3 regions of the Achromobacter xylosoxidans genome follow, and region 3 is predicted to be linked to each of the others. Evidence: predicted binding sites of a transcription regulator. Region 3 holds the regulator's gene; each other region holds the start of a gene.
What was found. The regulator HrcA, encoded in region 3, represses chaperone genes, less so after heat shock. The targets are predictions, from matches to a motif close to TTAGCACTCNNNNNNNNNGAGTGCTAA.
Positions count from the first base shown of each region.

Region 1 (3,206 bases), 1.4 Mb from region 3:
AAGCTGGGACCTGGGCACCGGCGCGGGCTTCTACGTGGACGCCACCACCCCCGCCTGGCGCGACCGCTACCGCATGTACAGCTACGTGACGCAGGAACTGCACGGCATCGTCACGGGCGAGGCCCTGCCCGGCGACGCGTCGCGCACCGGCATCTTCGGCCATTCCATGGGCGGCCACGGCGCGCTGGTGCTGGCGCTGCGCAACCCCGGCAAGTTCCGCTCGGTGTCGGCGTTTGCGCCCATCGCCGCGCCCAGCCAGTGCCCCTGGGGCAAGAAGGCGTTCGGCGCCTACCTGGGCGACAGGACCGAGGATTGGGCCGCGTACGACGCATCCGCGCTGATGCGCGGCGCCACCAACCCGTTTCCCGCTGGCATCCTGATCGATCAAGGCGAGTCGGATCAATTCCTGGCCGAACAGTTGTATCCCGAGGTATTCGAGGCAGCCTGCGCCGCCGCTGGCCAGCCGCTGGACCTGCGGCGCCATCCGGGCTACGACCATGGCTACTACTTCATCTCGACGTTCATCGAGGATCACATCCGGTTTCACGTCGAGCGGCTTGGAAAACCGGCGCCCTGAGGGCGCGCTTCTATACTGGCGGGCCTGCCGCGGCAGGCTGCTTGCGTGCCCCGGCGCGCCGCCTGCGGTCTGTGCTCAATAGGAACGCCTGATTTGATCAACGGAATCGCTCCCTTCGTCTGGATACTGCTGGGCGCCGTCGTCGTCCTGCTGCCGGGCATCGTCATGCTGCTGGGCCGCGGCGGCCCGCGAGACGAGCGCGGCCGCAGGATGTTCCAGTTCCGGCCGGTGCGCCGCCTTTTCGGCCTGATGCTGGTGCTGCTGGGATGCGTGTCGGGCCTGCTGGCCCTTTCGCTGGTGCAATTCTTCCGCCTGACGACCGATGAGCCGGTGGCGCATATTGAAGTTCGGCAGGTGGCCGACGGCCAGTTCCAGCTCAACGCCAGCGCGCCTGGCACCGGCACCAAGCAGTACGTCCTCTACGGGGATCAGTGGCAGATCGATGCGCGGGTCGTGCGCTGGCGCCTGCCGGCGCTGATGGCCGGCGTGCCGCCGCTGTACCGGCTGGAGCGCCTGTCCGGCCGCTATAGCGATGCGGCGCGGGAAGCCTCGGCCACGCGCTCGGTCCACGCGCTGGACGACTGGCCGGCGCCGGATCTGGCATCGCTGAAGAAGAATTTCCCGAACTGGTTCCCGTTCGTCGATGTCCAATTTGGCAGCGCTGCGTATATGCCGCTGTTCGATGGCGCCCGCTACCAGGTGTTGATGGATCCGCGCGGGGCGCTGTTCGTGCGGCCCGACGGCGAAGCTACGGCCGAGGGCTTGAAGCGGCTGGGCTGGTAGGGCAAGCCGCAACCGCGTCCGGATTCAGGGGCTGGCCATCCGCCGGCAGCGCTCGGTTGTCCCATGGCGGCAAACCACCCCGAAAAAATAAACGGGGACGCAATGCGACGAATGAAACTTTGACGCGCCGCAATAGTCGAATTAGCACTCCCAATACTAGAGTGCTAACATCGAATCCATGTCGTTATCCCTTCGCCATCCGGAGACCCCCGCTATGAAGCAACCCAGTACCTCGTTGGCCGCTTCCGGCAACGCCCTGGCGTTGGCCATTGCCAATCCGGGCGCACTTGGCACGATCGACGCTTATATCTCCTCGGTCAACCGCCTGCCGGTCTTGTCCGCGGAACGTGAAACCGAGCTAGGCCGCCGCCTGCGCGACCAGGAAGACCTGGGCGCCGCGCGCGAACTGATTCTGTCGCACCTGCGCCTGGTGGTGTCGGTGGCGCGTCAGTACCTGGGCTATGGATTGCCGCATGCCGACCTCATCCAGGAAGGCAACGTGGGCCTGATGAAGGCCGTCAAGCGCTTCGACCCCGAGCGCGGTGTGCGCCTGGTGTCGTTCGCCGTGCACTGGATCAAGGCCGAAATCCACGAGTACATCATCCGCAACTGGCGGCTGGTGAAGGTCGCGACGACCAAGGCCCAGCGCAAGCTGTTCTTCAACCTGCGCAGCATGCGCCCCGACGGCCAGACGCTGGATCCGGAACAGGTCGACCACATCGCGCGCGAACTGAACGTGCGCCGCGAAGACGTGAGCGAAATGGAAGTGCGCCTGTCCGGCCGCGACATGTCGCTGGAAAACCAGGACGATGACGATGACAGCTACGCGCCCATCGCCTACCTGTCCGACGAGGGCCGCCAGGAACCCACCCGGGTGCTGGAACGCGCCGCCCGCGACCAGCTGCAAAGCGCCGGCCTGACCGACGCGCTGCAAGCGCTGGATCCGCGTTCGCGCCGCATCGTCGAGGCCCGCTGGCTGCAGGACGACGGCGGCGCCACGCTGCACGAACTGGCGCAGGAGTTCGGCGTGTCGGCCGAGCGCATCCGCCAGATCGAAGCGGCCGCCCTGAAGAAGATGCGCGGCAACCTGGCCTCTTGAGGCGCTTGTCGAACCATGCGAAGGGCCGCGATCAGCGGCCCTTTTGCTTTTCCGGCGCGCCGCGGCCGCGCATGAATATATTGATACAAATTCGGGCGGAAATTTTGCGCGGCGCGAGAAACTTAATGAGGATCGCACCGCCTAACTTCATGTAGACCGCGAACTTCGGTTAGCAGTCTTGTCATCCGTCTCGGCTTCTCCTCTTTCCCCTCCCCTATGAGACGGATGCTTGCGGGGCACCATGCATACCTGGTGCCCCGTTTTTTATGCGCGTCCGGTTCGCGCTTGCACCGGACTCAAGCGGCCAACGCCGTGCGCAGCCGGAGCAAGAAGCGCGGCTTGTCTAGGCCGCCTGGGCGTTGTCGGAGGCCGTCATGGCGCCATGCCACAGCGCGTCCTGCACGCGCCGTACGCCGGTCGCCATTGAACCGTCCTGGTACAGCTTGATCCAGCGGTAGCCGGGCGCCATGTTGTCCACCACGTGCTTGCCGTCGCGGATGCTGAACTGGAAGCAGGTCGACGGCGTGGCCAGCAGGCGCAGGTTGTGGCGGCGGCGGTCGAACTCATGGTGCACATGGCCCCACAGCAGCACGCGGACCTGCGGCCAGCGCGCCAGCAGCTTGAACAGGGCCTGCGGGTTGTCGATCATCATCGAATCGTGCCAGTGGCTGTCGATCTGCATGGGGTTGTGATGCATGGCGACCAGCGTGTGGCGGCCCGGAGCCTCGGCCAGCGCGGCCTCCAGCA
Region 1 covers NZ_CP061008.1:197,021-200,226, forward strand. The annotation lists gene fghA (S-formylglutathione hydrolase) at 1-577, shown strand, start outside; gene IAG39_RS00965 (hypothetical protein) at 671-1,360, shown strand; gene rpoH (RNA polymerase sigma factor RpoH) at 1,575-2,459, shown strand; gene cpdA (3',5'-cyclic-AMP phosphodiesterase) at 2,803-3,206, opposite strand, start outside.
Region 1: the regulator HrcA is predicted to act here: its motif matches at 1,502-1,528, upstream of rpoH (RNA polymerase sigma factor RpoH).

Region 2 (3,206 bases), 2.3 Mb from region 3:
GTCCATGCCGCCCATGCCGCCCATGCCGCCGGGCATGGCCGGAGCAGCGGGCTTGTCTTCGGCCAGTTCGACCACGGCAGCTTCGGCGGTCAGCAGCAGGCTGGCGACGGAAGCGGCGTTCTGCAGGGCGGTGCGGGTCACCTTGGTGGGATCCAGCACGCCTTGCTCGACCAGGTCGGTGTACTCGCCGGTCGCGGCGTTGTAGCCGTAGTTGCCCTTGCCGTTCAGCACGGTGTTGACGACCACGCTGGCTTCTTCGCCGGCGTTGGTGACGATGGTGCGCAGCGGCTCTTCCACAGCACGCAGGATCAGCTTGATGCCGGCGTTCTGGTCAGGCGTGTCGCCCTTCAGGTCAGCGATGGCTTGCTTGGCGCGCAGCAGAGCAACGCCGCCGCCAGCCACAACGCCTTCTTCCACTGCAGCGCGGGTGGCGTGCAGGGCGTCTTCGACGCGAGCCTTCTTTTCCTTCATTTCGACTTCGGTGGCAGCGCCAACGCGAATCACGGCAACGCCGCCGGCCAGCTTGGCCACGCGTTCTTGCAGCTTTTCACGGTCGTAGTCGGACGTGGCTTCTTCGATCTGGACGCGGATTTGCTTGACGCGAGCTTCGATCGACTTGCTGTCGCCAGCGCCGTCGATGATGGTCGTGTTTTCCTTGCCCACTTCGATGCGCTTGGCTTGGCCCAGTTCAGCCAGGCCGGCCTTTTCCAGCGACATGCCGGTTTCTTCGGAGATCACCGTGCCGCCCGTCAGGATGGCGATGTCTTCCAGCATGGCCTTGCGGCGGTCGCCGAAGCCAGGAGCCTTGACGGCGGTCGTCTTCAGGATGCCGCGGATGTTGTTCACAACCAGGGTGGCCAGGGCTTCGCCTTCGACGTCTTCAGCGATGATCAGCAGCGGACGGCTCGACTTGGCAACTTGTTCCAGCACGGGCAGCAGGTCGCGGATGTTGCTGATCTTCTTGTCGAAAATCAGGACAAACGGATCTTCCAGAGCGGCAACTTGCTTGTCCGGGTTGTTGATGAAGTAGGGCGACAGGTAGCCGCGGTCGAATTGCATGCCTTCGACGACGTCCAGCTCGTTTTCCAGCGACTTGCCGTCTTCGACGGTGATGACGCCTTCCTTGCCGACCTTGTCCATCGCGTCAGCGATGATCTGGCCGATGGAGGTGTCGCTGTTGGCGGAGATCGAGCCGACCTGGGCGATTTCCTTGCTGGTCGTGACCGGCTTGGATTGCTTCTTCAGTTCGGCGACGGCGGCGGCGACAGCCTTGTCGATGCCGCGCTTCAGGTCGATCGGGTTGAAACCGGCGGCAACGTACTTCAGGCCTTCCATGACGATGGCCTGGGCCAGCACGGTGGCGGTGGTGGTGCCGTCACCGGCGTTGTCGGAGGTCTTGGAGGCAACGTCCTTGACCAGCTGGGCGCCGATGTTCTCGAACTTGTCCTTCAGTTCGATTTCCTTGGCGACGGACACGCCGTCCTTGGTCACGGTCGGGGCGCCGAACGAGCGCTCCAGCACGACGTTGCGACCCTTGGGGCCCAGGGTGGTCTTGACAGCATTGGCGAGAACATTCACGCCGCGGACGATGCGCACGCGGGCGTCGTCACCGAACAGTACTTGCTTGGCAGCCATTTCTTAGCTTCCTTCGAAAATTCGTTTGAGGCGGGGTTTACTGGACCACGGCGAGGATTTCGTCCTCGCGGATGACGAGCAGCTCTTCGCCGTCAACCTTCACGGACTGGCCGGCGTACTTGCCGAACAGCACCTTGTCGCCAGCCTTCAGGTCGACCGGCAGGATCTTGCCGTCTTCGGTCTTCTTGCCGGGGCCGACGGCCACGACTTCACCCTGATCGGGCTTTTCAGCGGCGCTGTCGGGGATAACGATGCCCGATGCAGTCTTGCGCTCGTTTTCGAGGCGTTTGACGATCACGCGATCGCCCAGGGGACGCAAGGCCATGAGGAACTCCTGTTGCAAAAAAGAGAAGGAAATGATCGGTTAGGCCCGGGAACGCTTGTTAGCACTCACCGGTGTCGAGTGCTAATTATAGGGATGATGTTCTAGGGTTCAAGGGGGGAGGGCGGGGCTGTTACATATTTGCGGGTAGCGAAGGCGCAAGGCGTCAGGTTCATTGAGCTTGCCGACTTCGGCCGTCCCAGTGCGCTGCGATATCAGCCATAATCAATTCAACCTGGCCCCGCGTGACGGCAGGAGGTCAGTTTCCCTCCCACATGAACCGGTAGCGGGCGGGCCGTAGCGTACTCAGTGCGGAGTATCTCAATGACGACACCGGAAGCGCCGGACGACGACTTGGTACGGACCCGCAGCCACAGGCCACGCGACCTGCCTCAGGGCTTTCGGGCTGGATTGATTACGGCCATCACGGTATTGCTGGGCTTTTCGCTGGGTTTCCTGCGCTACTGGGGCTTCGACGCGCCGGGCGATTGGAGCGCGCTGTCCGTGCTGCCGGGCGTGTGCTTGTTGCTCGCCAGCCTGCTGCAGGTAATAGCTCTTTACCGCGCCTTGCGTTTGGAGGATGAAGCCGAGAATGAATACCGCAAAACCGTGCGATGGTTCATCGCGTCGGCGATCCTGCTGTTGCTGGGGCTGACAGCGGCGTTGTGGGAGGTGGCGTAATCAAGAGAGGGATTGGAGCGGGTAAAGGAGGGAATCGAACCTTCGGGAATCGAACCTTCGCCTGAAGCTTGGGAAGCCGCTGTTTCTTGGGCGCGGCCCGCGCTGCCAATCCGCTTGACGACAGACCTTGCAATATGAACGGGAGGCTCGAATTGGAGTCATCCCGTTTTTTTTTTCGGACTAAAGCCGGGCCCACGAGCCGCGCTTGTCGCCGGCAAATTAGGGTTATCCGGAATTCTTTATGCTTAAACTTTTGTGAAGAATGAGCGGCAGATATAGGGCCGCCGCTGCATGAGGCATCGAGGCGGTTCACAGTGGTGCGGCATGACGCACCGGGCGCGGGATCGCGGGGTGAGCCCCCAAAAGGAGAATCGCATGCTGTTGCGTAGACGTTGTCTGGCCATGATGATGCTGGCGTTGACTGGCTGGGCGACGGGCAGCCATGCGCAAACGCCATCTCCGGCCTGGCCCGTCAAGCCCGTGCGCCTGGTCGTGGGGCTGGCGCCCGGAGGGCTGGTCGACGTGCTGGCGCGCACAGTGCAGCCGCACCTGGCCGAGGCCTTGAAGC
Region 2 covers NZ_CP061008.1:1,072,416-1,075,621, forward strand. The annotation lists gene groL (chaperonin GroEL) at 1-1,635, opposite strand, end outside; gene groES (co-chaperone GroES) at 1,673-1,960, opposite strand; gene IAG39_RS04910 (hypothetical protein) at 2,282-2,638, shown strand; gene IAG39_RS04915 (Bug family tripartite tricarboxylate transporter substrate binding protein) at 3,014-3,206, shown strand, end outside.
Region 2: the regulator HrcA is predicted to act here: its motif matches at 2,019-2,045, upstream of groES (co-chaperone GroES).

Region 3 (3,206 bases):
GATAAAGGCGTCGCGGCATTCCAGACTGATCTCTTCCAGGGTTTCCAGACAGTCTGCCACAAAACCCGGGCACACCACATCGACCTCGGTCACGCCGGCGGCGGCCAGCGCCTTCAGGGTGGGTTCGGTATAGGGTTCCAGCCAGCGGGCGGTGCCGAAACGGCTCTGGAAGGTCACTTCGATCTGTTCGCGCGGCAGCGACAGACGCTGGCCCAGCAGGCGCGCCGTTTCCATGCAATCGCGGTAGTACGGATCGCCCAGTTCGATCGAATAGCGCGGCAGGCCGTGAAAGCTCATGACCAGCTTCTGCGGTTTGCCGTGCTCCTGCCAGTAGCGCTCGATGCGGCCAGCCAGCGCGTCCAGATAGGCCGGCTCTTCATGGAAACGCTTGATGAAGCGCAGCTCGGGCTGGTCGCGCAGGCGGCCTGCGTGGCGGGTGACCGCATCGACGACCGTGGCGGTGGTGCTGGCGGCGTACTGCGGATAGAGCGGCACGGTGAGTATGCGTTCACAGCCCTGCCGGCGCAGCCGAGAAATGGCGTCGGGGATCGAGGGGTTGCCGTAGCGCATGCCCAACTCCACCACGGCGTCGATTCCAGCCTCGGCCAGGGCTGCGCGCACGCCATCGGCCTGGCGCTGGCTGTACACCATCAGGGGCGAGCCTTCCTTCATCCAGACGCCGGCGTAGCGCGGCTCCAGCTTCTTGGGCCGCATCGTCAGCACGAGGCAATGCAGGATGGGCTTCCACAGATAGCGCGGGATCTCGATCACGCGCGGGTCGGACAGGAACTCGCCAAGGTATTTGCGTATGTCCTGCTTACCCGGGGTGTCCGGGGTGCCCAGGTTCACCAGCAGCACGCCGACCTTGGCCGGCCCGCGCGGCGCGGGGTCTTCGTTGAAGGGGTCCTCCTGCTCGGGTTCCGGCAGATAGCGCTCAGGCCACAGGTACTTGAACAGGCGAAGAAACACAAACACTCCCCTTCCTCCGCAAGGAGGACGTAGCTTCGGATGGACCTACTGGTTGTGGCTGAGGGCGTTGGACAGCAAGCGCGCCGTGATATCCACGATGGGAATGACGCGTTCGTAGGCCATGCGCGTGGGACCGATCACGCCCAGGGTACCCACGACCTTGCCGTCCACGCCGTAAGGCGCGGTGATGACCGAGACCTCTTCCATCGGCACCAGCTGCGAATCGCCGCCGATGTAGATCTGCACGCCCTGGGCCCGGGTGGACACGTCCAGGAGCTGCAGCAGGTCGGTTTTTTTCTCGAACAGCGAAAACATCTTGCGCAGGCGGTCCATGTCGGAGGCGATGTCGGTCACGTCCAGCAGCTTGCGCTCTCCGGAGATGACCATGGCGTCGCCGTCTTCAGCGGCTTCCGCGCTGGCTTCGACCGCGGCCTGCATCAGGCGCGAGATATCCTCGCGCAATTGCGCCAGTTCGGTCGACAGGGTTTGCCGCACGACATTGAAAGACTTGCCGGCGAAATGCATGTTGAAGAAATTGCCGGCTTCCAGCAGTTCCGCTTCGGCATAGTCGCGCTGCACGAAAAGAATTCGGTTCTGGACATCGCCGTCAGGCGTGACGATGATGAGCAGCACGCGCTTGTCGGACAGGCGAATGAATTCGATCTGGCGGAAAACCTGGGCGCGCTTGGGCGTGAGCACCACGCCCGCGAACTGGGTCAGGTTGGACAGCAGGGCCGCTGCGGCGTTGACGGCGCGCGTGGGTTCGGCGGCCGCCAGCATCTCGCCCATGTTGTGCGGTTCGAGCTGGTAGGACTGCACCGCCAGCAACGAATCGACGAACATGCGGTATCCCCGCGGCGTGGGCACGCGGCCGGCGGAGGTGTGCGGGCTGTGGATCAGTCCCAGTTCTTCGAGATCCGCCATCACATTGCGGATCGTGGCCGGGGACAAGTCGAATACTTTCGATAGCGTCCGCGAGCCGACTGGCTGCCCATCGGCGATATAGCGTTCGATCAACGCTTTCAGTAGTGCGCGTGCGCGGTCATCCATAACAAGTATTTTAGGGAATCTTTTTCAATTGAGGCGATTTTTGTCCCGCAAGCACATATGCGGCCCCATATAATCGGCTAAACCGCCCATTCCGGGCAGGTTTCGGCTTCTGGTCCGGCCTTTTTTGATACGCAAGCAGCCATGCATTTTCCTACCGTAGCCCTGATCGGCAGATACCAGGACACCGGCCTGGACACACCGCTGAGAGCACTCGCCCACGCGCTGACGCAAGCGGGCCGGCAGGTGCTCATCGATGCGGACACGGCGCGCAACACCGGGCTGACCGAATACCCCGTCGCCACGCTCGAGGAAATCGGCAAGACCGCGTCGCTGGCCGTCGTCATGGGCGGCGACGGCACCGTGCTGGGCGCCAGCCGCCACCTCGCTCCTTATGGCATGCCGCTGGTCGGCATCAACCACGGACGCCTGGGCTTCATCACCGACATCGCGTTGCAGGACGCGCACGGCGCCCTGGCGCGCGTGCTCGAAGGCAGCTTCCAGATCGAGGAACGCATGCTGCTCGAAGGCAGCGTGTGGCGTGGCGACCAGAAGATGTACTCCGCGTCCGCGCTGAACGACGTGGTGCTGAACCGCGCGGGACGCGGCGGCATGATCGAAGTGCGGGTCGAGCTGGACGGCGCGTTCATGTACACGCAGCGCGCCGACGGCCTGATCATCGCCACCCCCACGGGCTCCACCGCGTACGCGCTGTCGGCCAACGGCCCCATCCTGCATCCGGGCATGAACGCCATGGTGCTGGTGCCCGTGGCGCCGCAGACGCTGTCCAACCGCCCCATCGTCATTCCCGACAGCGGCGTGCTGAACATGACGCTCACGGCCATGGGCCGCGTGGAAGTCGGCGCCAGCGTGCATTTCGACATGCAGACCTGGTCCGACCTGCAGCCGGGCGACCGCATCGTCGTACAGCGCGCGCCCTATACCATCCGCTTCGTGCATCCCGAAGGCTACAGTTTCTTCTCCACCCTGCGCCGCAAGCTGCACTGGAACCTGATGCCCGAAGCCTCCGACAACGTAGAGTAGTAAGCGCCCCGACATGCTGCGCACCCTGCATATCCGCGACTTCGTCATCGTCGAACAGACCGAGATCCATTTCGGCCCCGGCTTCACCGTCTTTTCCGGCGAGACCGGCGCGGGCAAATCCATCCTGGTGGACGCGCTGGCGCTCG
Region 3 covers NZ_CP061008.1:5,563,505-5,566,710, forward strand. The annotation lists gene hemH (ferrochelatase) at 1-969, opposite strand, end outside; gene hrcA (heat-inducible transcriptional repressor HrcA) at 1,015-2,019, opposite strand; gene IAG39_RS25810 (NAD kinase) at 2,161-3,060, shown strand; gene recN (DNA repair protein RecN) at 3,074-3,206, shown strand, end outside.